2 regions of the Massilia suwonensis genome follow, and region 1 is predicted to be linked to the other one. Evidence: predicted binding sites of a transcription regulator. Region 1 holds the regulator's gene; the other holds the start of a gene.
What was found. Region 1 encodes FNR, which switches genes on or off when oxygen is low (the NO sensors DNR and NnrR bind a similar motif). Its sites were predicted from a motif close to TTGATNNNNATCAA; they were not measured.
Positions count from the first base shown of each region.

Region 2: the regulator FNR is predicted to act here: its motif matches at 2,113-2,126, upstream of ACFPQ5_RS09505 (universal stress protein).

Region 1 is NZ_JBHSMR010000013.1:1,032,164-1,035,814, reverse strand. It holds gene ACFPQ5_RS12595 (DUF885 domain-containing protein) at 1-624, shown strand, start outside; gene ACFPQ5_RS12590 (VOC family protein) at 866-1,294, shown strand; gene fnr (fumarate/nitrate reduction transcriptional regulator Fnr) at 1,304-2,071, opposite strand; gene ACFPQ5_RS12580 (cytochrome ubiquinol oxidase subunit I) at 2,286-3,651, shown strand, end outside.
Region 2 is NZ_JBHSMR010000013.1:352,824-356,474, reverse strand. It holds gene ACFPQ5_RS09510 (bifunctional acetate--CoA ligase family protein/GNAT family N-acetyltransferase) at 1-1,307, opposite strand, end outside; gene ACFPQ5_RS09505 (universal stress protein) at 1,491-1,970, opposite strand; gene ACFPQ5_RS09500 (hypothetical protein) at 2,189-2,578, shown strand; gene ACFPQ5_RS09495 (GGDEF domain-containing protein) at 2,609-3,651, shown strand, end outside.

The sequences.
Region 1 (3,651 bases):
GCCGCCGCCCACTACAGCCTGCCGGCGCCGGACGGCAGCCGCCCGGGCGTGTTCTGGGTGCCGCTGCGCGGTCCGAAGTTCGACATGATCCGCATGCGCAGCCTGTCCTACCACGAGGCCGTGCCGGGCCACCACTTCCAGCTGGCGATCCAGCAGGAGCTGGCCGGCATCCCGAAATACCGCAGCCAGCGCATCTTCAGCGGCGGCAGCGCGCACAGCGAGGGCTGGGCGCTGTACACCGAACGCCTGGCGGTGGAGCAGGGCTGGTACGAGAATGACGTCCCCGGCCTGCTCGGCGCCCTCGGCTCGGAACTGTTCCGCGCGCGGCGCCTCGTCGTCGACACCGGCCTGCATACCAAGGGCTGGACGCGCCAGCAGGCGGTCGACTACGGCATCAACGTCGAGGAAGTCGACCGCTACGTCGTCTGGCCGGGCCAGGCCACGGCCTACATGATCGGCATGCTGCGCATCGTCGAACTGCGCGAGAAGGCGAAGGCGGAACTGGGACCGAAGTTCTCGCTGCCGGCATTCCATGACATGGTGCTGGGCGCCGGCTCGGTGCCGCTGGACGTGCTGGGGCAGTTGGTGGATGGCTGGATCGCCAAGGAAAAGGCGAAGGCCTAATTGTTCGCACCGCCGCCGACAGTCGTTGGCTGCGGTGTAACGTAGGGTGGGCATGCCCACGCGTTCGTGCTGTGGTGCTGCCCCAAGGTCTTGCTGGCCTCGCGCCGTATCGGATTCGATTGTTTTTCGGGTGAGGTAAAGTACGAAAACGCGTGGGCATGCCCACCCTACGGTGCGCGGCTGTCACGAATAATGGCGAAGCTGCGCGGTCATCCAGTGTGTTTTCACCAGGAGCACAACAATGGAAACCCAGCAACTCCACCGCGGCCGCCTGATCGACCACATCCAGCTGGTGGTCAAGGACCTGCCAGCCTCCCGCAGCTTCTACACCGCGATCTTCGAGACACTTCGCATCCCCTTGGGCGGCGAGGGCGACGATTATTTCTGGTACGACGAACTGTTCGTCTCCACCGCCGACAGCCAGGCCGCCCAGGGCAAGCTGACCGGCCGCCTCCACCTGGCCTTCCAGGCCGCCGGCCGCGCCATGGTCGATGCCTTCTACCAGGCAGCATTAAACGCCGGCGGCAAGGACAACGGCGCGCCCGGCGAGCGTCCCTATCATCCGGGCTACTACGCCGCCTTCGTGCTCGATCCGGACGGTAACAACATCGAAGCCGTGTTCCACGGCGCGGCTACACGCAGCGCGTCCTCGGTGCAGATTACCTTCTGAAAAAACGCTTCAGGACATCGGAGCGCACTGGTCGGTTCCGGCGGCGATCGCCTTCAGCTTGGCCGGGTCGAGCAGCTTGACTTCGCGCTTGTCCACTTCGATCCAGCCCTGCTTCTTGAAGCGCGAGAGCAGGCGGCTGACGCTTTCGATGGTCAGACCGAGGTAATTGCCGATGTCTTCGCGCGACATGCGCAGGCCGAATTCCGTACTCGAGTAGCCGCGCGCGGCATAGCGGGCCGACAGATTGACCAGGAAGACGGCAAAGCGCTGCTCGGCGCGCATATTGCCGAGTAGCAGCATGACGTTTTGCTCGCGCGTGATTTCCTGGCTCATGATCCTGTGGAAGTGACGCAACAGGGTCGGCACGTGGCCGAACAGTTCTTCCAGGCGCGCGAACGGAATTTCGCAGACTTCGCTGTCTTCCAGCGCGACGGCGTCGCAGTGGTAGCGGTCGCCGCTGATCGCATCCATGCCCAGCAGTTCGCCGGCCATCTGGAAACCCGTGATCTGCTGCTCGCCGGCCGCGTTGATCTGGTAGGTCTTGAAATGGCCGTAGCGCACCGCGTACAGGCTGCGGAAAGGCTCGCCCATGGCGTACAGGCGCTCGTCGCGTACAAGACGGCGCCGGCTGCCGATGATCTGGTCGAGGCGGTTGATGTCGGCATCGTCCAGGCCCATCGGCAGGCACAGCTGATGCATGCTGCAGGCGGCGCAGCTGGCCTTGATGGCGCCCAGGCTGACCGGTGCGCTGTTGGGGAAGTGGATGGCCTGGCTCATCGGTTCGAAGACATTGAATGGTTAAGCGGATTATAGACCGGTCAGCGGCGCGCTCCCAGCGTTCCGGACATTGTTATCCGCTTGGAATAGGTTGATACAACGGTGCAAGAGCGCGCACGCATCCGGCTAGACGAAGCTCTGCTCTGGTCAATCGGGCAATCGTGCGCCCCCACTGTCGTGCTAGATTCCGGACACCGCATCCAGAGGAGAACACATGTTCGGCCTGTCGGCATTGGACCTGGCACGCATCCAGTTCGCGTTTACGATGTCCTTCCACATCCTGTTCCCGGCGGTGACCATCGGCCTTGCCAGCTACCTGGCCGTGCTCGAACTGTCCTGGCTGCGCACCAGGCGCCAGGTCTACGTCGACCTCTACCACTTCTGGCTGAAGATCTTCGCCGTCATGTTCGGCATGGGCGTGGTCTCGGGCATCGTGATGGCCTACCAGATCGGCACCAACTGGAGCTACATGTCCGAATTCGCCGGCTCCATCATGGGGCCGGTGCTGGCCTACGAGGTGCTGACCGCCTTCTTCCTGGAAGCGGGCTTTCTTGGCGTGATGCTGTTCGGCTGGACCCGGGTCGGCCCCGGCCTGCATTTCCTTGCCACTTGCATGGTCGCCGTCGGCACGCTGATTTCCGCGACCTGGATCCTGGCCGCCAACAGCTGGATGCAGACGCCGCAAGGCTATGCCATCGAGGGCAACCGCATGGTGCCCGCCGACTGGCTGGCGATCGTGTTCAATCCCTCCTTTCCGTATCGCCTGATGCACATGGTGGTGGCGGCCTACCTGACCACCGCCCTGATCGTCGGTGCCACCGGTGCGTGGCAATTACTGCGTAAAAGGGACAACCCGGCGGTGCGTAAGATGCTGTCGATGGCGATGTGGATGATCCTGCTGGTCGCGCCGATCCAGGCCGTGATCGGCGACTTCCATGGCCTCAACACGCTCGAGCACCAGCCGGCCAAGCTGGCCGCGATGGAAGGGCACTGGCAGAACGAGCCCGGCGAGGCGGTGCCCTTGCTGCTGTTCGGGATTCCCGACATGGAGGCCGAGAAAACGCGCTATGCGGTCGGCGTCCCGCACCTGGGCAGCCTGATTCTCACGCACTCGTGGAACGGGCAGTTCCGCGGCCTGAAGGAGTTCCCGCGCGAGGAAAGGCCGAATTCCCTGATCGTGTTCTGGAGCTTCCGGCTGATGGTGGGCCTGGGCCTCCTGATGATCGCCCTCGGCGCCTGGAGCCTGCTGCTGCGGCGGCGTGGGCGGATCTTCACCACGCGGCCTTTCTTGCGCGCCGCGCTGTGGATGGGTCCGGCAGGCCTGGTCGCCATCCTGGCCGGCTGGGTCACCACCGAGGTCGGGCGCCAGCCCTGGGTGGTATACGGCGTGCTGCGCACGGCGGACGCGGTTTCGCCGCACGGCGCCGGCGCGCTGGCGCTCACGCTCGGGCTGTTCGTGATCGCCTATTTCTTCGTGTTCGGCGCCGGCACGGTCTACGTGCTGCGCATGATGAAGAAGGGGCCGCAGGCCTTCGAGCTGCACCGGGCTACCGCCGGCGGACCGGGAGAAGGGCGCACGC
Region 2 (3,651 bases), 680 kb from region 1:
GTCTCGAAAACGGGCAGTCCGGCATCGAGGCAGAGCCGGCGCGCCTCGGCCACGCTGGCGCCGCCGAGCCAGCAGCACAACACCGGTTTCGCGGCGGCGCGCAGCAGTGGCAGCAGTACCCGCGCGACATCGGCCGCCGGCACGATCGCGGTCGGCGCATGGATCAGCAGCACGGCGTCGGCGTCGGGCGAGGCGAGCAGGGCCTGCAGCGCATGGCGGTAGCGCCCGGCCGGTGCGTCGCCGACGATATCGACAGGATTGGCACGCGGCCAGTTCGGCGGCAAGCCCTCGTCCAGCTGCGCCAGCGTGTCCGCGCCGAGCCGGGCCAGGGTGCCGTGCGCCTCCACCAGGGCATCGGTCGCCATCACGCCAGGACCGCCGCCGTTGGTCAGGATCGCCAGCCGGCCCGCGCCCGGGCGCAGCCGGTGCGCCAGCATCGCCACCGCGTCGAACAGCTCGGCCGTGGTATGCACGCGCAGCATGCCCGCCCGGCGCAGCGCCGCATCGACCACCAGGTCGGCGCCGGCGAGCGCACCGGTATGGCTGAAGGCGGCGCGGGCCGCTTCCGGCGCGCGCCCGGCCTTGACGATCACGGTCGGTTTGGCGCGCGCCGCGCCGCGCGCGGCCGACATGAACTTGCGCGCCTGGCGGACGCTCTCGGCATACACCAGGATGGCGTCGGTGCCGGGGTCCCCCGCCAGGTAATCGAGCAGGTCGCCGAGGTCGACGTCGGTGCCATCCCCGAGCGAGACGAAGGAGGAAAACCCGATCCCGCGTTCCCGCGCCCAGTCGAGCACGGCCGTCACCATGGCGCCGGACTGGGCGACGAAAGCGAGGCGCCCCGGCAGCGCCGCCACCGGGGCGAAGCTCGCGTTCAGGCCGACGCCCGGCACCAGCAGGCCGACGCAATTCGGGCCGAGGATGCGCAGTAGGTAAGGACGGGCGGCGTCGAGCATGGCCTGGCGCAGGCTGGCGCCTTCTGGTCCCGCCGCGTCGAACCCGGCACTGAGCACCACCACGCTGCGGCATCCGAGCACGCCGAGCTGGCCGACAATGCCCGGTACGGTCGCCGCCGGCGTGCACACCACCGCCAGCTCCGGCGCGAGCGGCAGGCGCGAGACGTCGGAAAATACATCCAGGCCCAACAAGTGTCGATACTTGGGGTTGACCGGCCAGACCGGTCCGGCAAAACCGCCGCTGACGAGACTGGCCAGAACGGCCGCCCCCACGCTTCCAGGCCGAGAAGAGGCACCGACCAGGGCGACGGAACCGGGTGCGAAGAAGGTGCTGAGGTTGCGGATACTCATCTGGACCTCCACTGGCATGCCGCCCGCGGCGGCTTCCGATCCAGCTTACGTGACTCCTGTCTGCTCAAGGCATCACTATTTGATCTGCGTCAAATACATTGAAAAAGGAGGAGCAGGCGCGCACACGCCTTGCGGTGATCGCTGCGCCGGAAGGAGCATGCGGCGTCACCGGGCCGGGCCTTCTTAGGAACCGTCGCTGTACTCGGGCTTGGCCGCTTCTCCAGGATCCCGCAGGACGAGCACTGGAATGGTCGACCATGCCAGGACGTGCTGGGCCACGCTGCCAGTGAACAGCGGGTTGGCGTCGGCGGGGCCGTGCGCACCCATGACGATCAGGTCGCAGCCCTGCTCCCGGGCAGCGCGCACGATCTCGAGGCCGGGTGTGGTCGAGATCCTGGTGCGGGTGTCGCATGCGAGGCCGGCATCCTGCGCGATCCGGGCCACCGTACCGGCATGGGCACGCGCGGCATCGAGCGCGCGGCGCACTTCGGCGCCGGCGTCGAAGCTTCCGATCGCATCGGCCGGGAGCGAAAAGCGCGGCTGCGCGACGGAGAAGGCGACGATGCGCCGCCCGCCGGTACCGGCAAGCAGCGCGGCGACCTGGGCCGCGCGCACGGCCAGGTCGGAACCGTCGGTGGCAACAAGGATCTTTTCGATGAACATGGTGAAGGCTCCCGATCGTTGGGCGCAGGGCCGCGCAGGCATAGCGGCGATACTAGCACGGACGGTTTTGCGCCGGCCGGGTCCCGGCGCCGCACGGGAGCGCCGGCGCATTCTCCCAGCCAGCACGCGGTCTCGTGAATTTTTGATCTGCATCAAACGATAAACGGCACCATCCGCCCGACACTGTTTCCTTTAATCGAAGCGTCCCGAGACAAGCGATGAAGCTCCGTCATATCAATGTGCCGCGCTGGGCGGCGTGCGCGGCGCTACGCCATCGCCGCAGGCTGCTACTGGGCCGCATCGGCACGCTGTGCGCCGCCACCGACGCCGATTTCGTCCGGCGCTTCCCTGCTGCCGTGGCCGCGGTCGAAACCGGGTTTCGCCACGAAGAGGTGCTGCTCGAGCGGCTCGGCGATGCCTGCCTGCGTCCGCGCCGCGCCGATCACGCCGTCATCCTGCGCGCGCTGCATCGGACCGCTTCGCAGGTCGAGCGCGGCGACCTGGTGCTGGGACGGCAGGTGGTGGCCGCGCTCGCCGCGCTGCTGGGCCAACCCGGCGCGCTTCCGCTGGCCACGCCGGTGCGCCCGCCGGCGCCGGCGCCGCCCTGAACAGGCTCAGCCGGCGCGCATCGCCTCGCCATGCACACTCGCTCCCCATCCGTACCGGCCGCGGCCCTGGCCGGGCTGCGAAACCTGTTCCACCCGCTGCCGGGCGAACTCGAAGCCGCGTTCGACACCCAGCTCGATGCCGGCATCGCCCGGCTGTTGCTGGTGCTGGGCCCTGCATTCGGGCTCTTCGTGGTCCTGTTCGGCGCCTGGGACGCCTGGATCGACACCGCGCGTGCAGCCTCCACGGTGCGCATTCGGGTGGCTCTGGTGCTGCTCGGCGCCCCCGCCTGGGCGGCCGGACGCCTGCGCTGGGGCCCGGGACCCCGCTGTGCCTGGCTGTATGCGACGCACGCGGGGGCAATGGTGGTGTGCGCGGCCATGCTGCCCGAGGGCTTGGTGCTGGCCCTGCCGGGCTTGACCGGGGCCCTGTTCCTGCTCGCCCTGGTCGAGCCGCGCCCGCGCCGCTTCATGCTGGCCACCCTGCCACCCTCGCTCCTGCTGGCGCTGCTGGCCATACTGAACCTGGCCCCGGGCCCGGGCCTGCACGTGCTGCTCCTGTACTCGTTGTCCTGGCCGCTGGCCCTGTGCGTGGCATTGGCCACCTTGCAACTGCGGCGCCGTGCCTTCCTGGCCGAGCAGGCGGTGCTGGACGCGGTCCGCCACGACAGCCTCAGCGGCGCGCTGTCGCGCCGCTACGTGACGGAACTGGCGCTGCACGACCTGGCGCTGGCGCGACGCCACGGCCGTTCCCTGGCGCTGGCGATGCTCGACATCGACCATTTCAAGCGGGTCAACGACACCTGGGGCCATGCGGCCGGGGACCGTGCCCTGTGCGCCATGGTGAGGGCATGCAAAGAGAACCTGCGCGCGAGCGACTACATCGGCCGCCTCGGGGGCGAGGAATTCGTCTGTGTAATGCCGGAGACGGGCGCAGGCGAGGCCATGGCCTGCGCCGAGCGCATGCGCGCCGCCGTCGCCGCGCTGCGCCTGCCGGTGGGGACGGACACGCTGCGCTTCACGGTGAGCGCCGGCGTCGCCGTGCTGAGCCCGGAGCAAAGCGGCTGGGAAGAGCT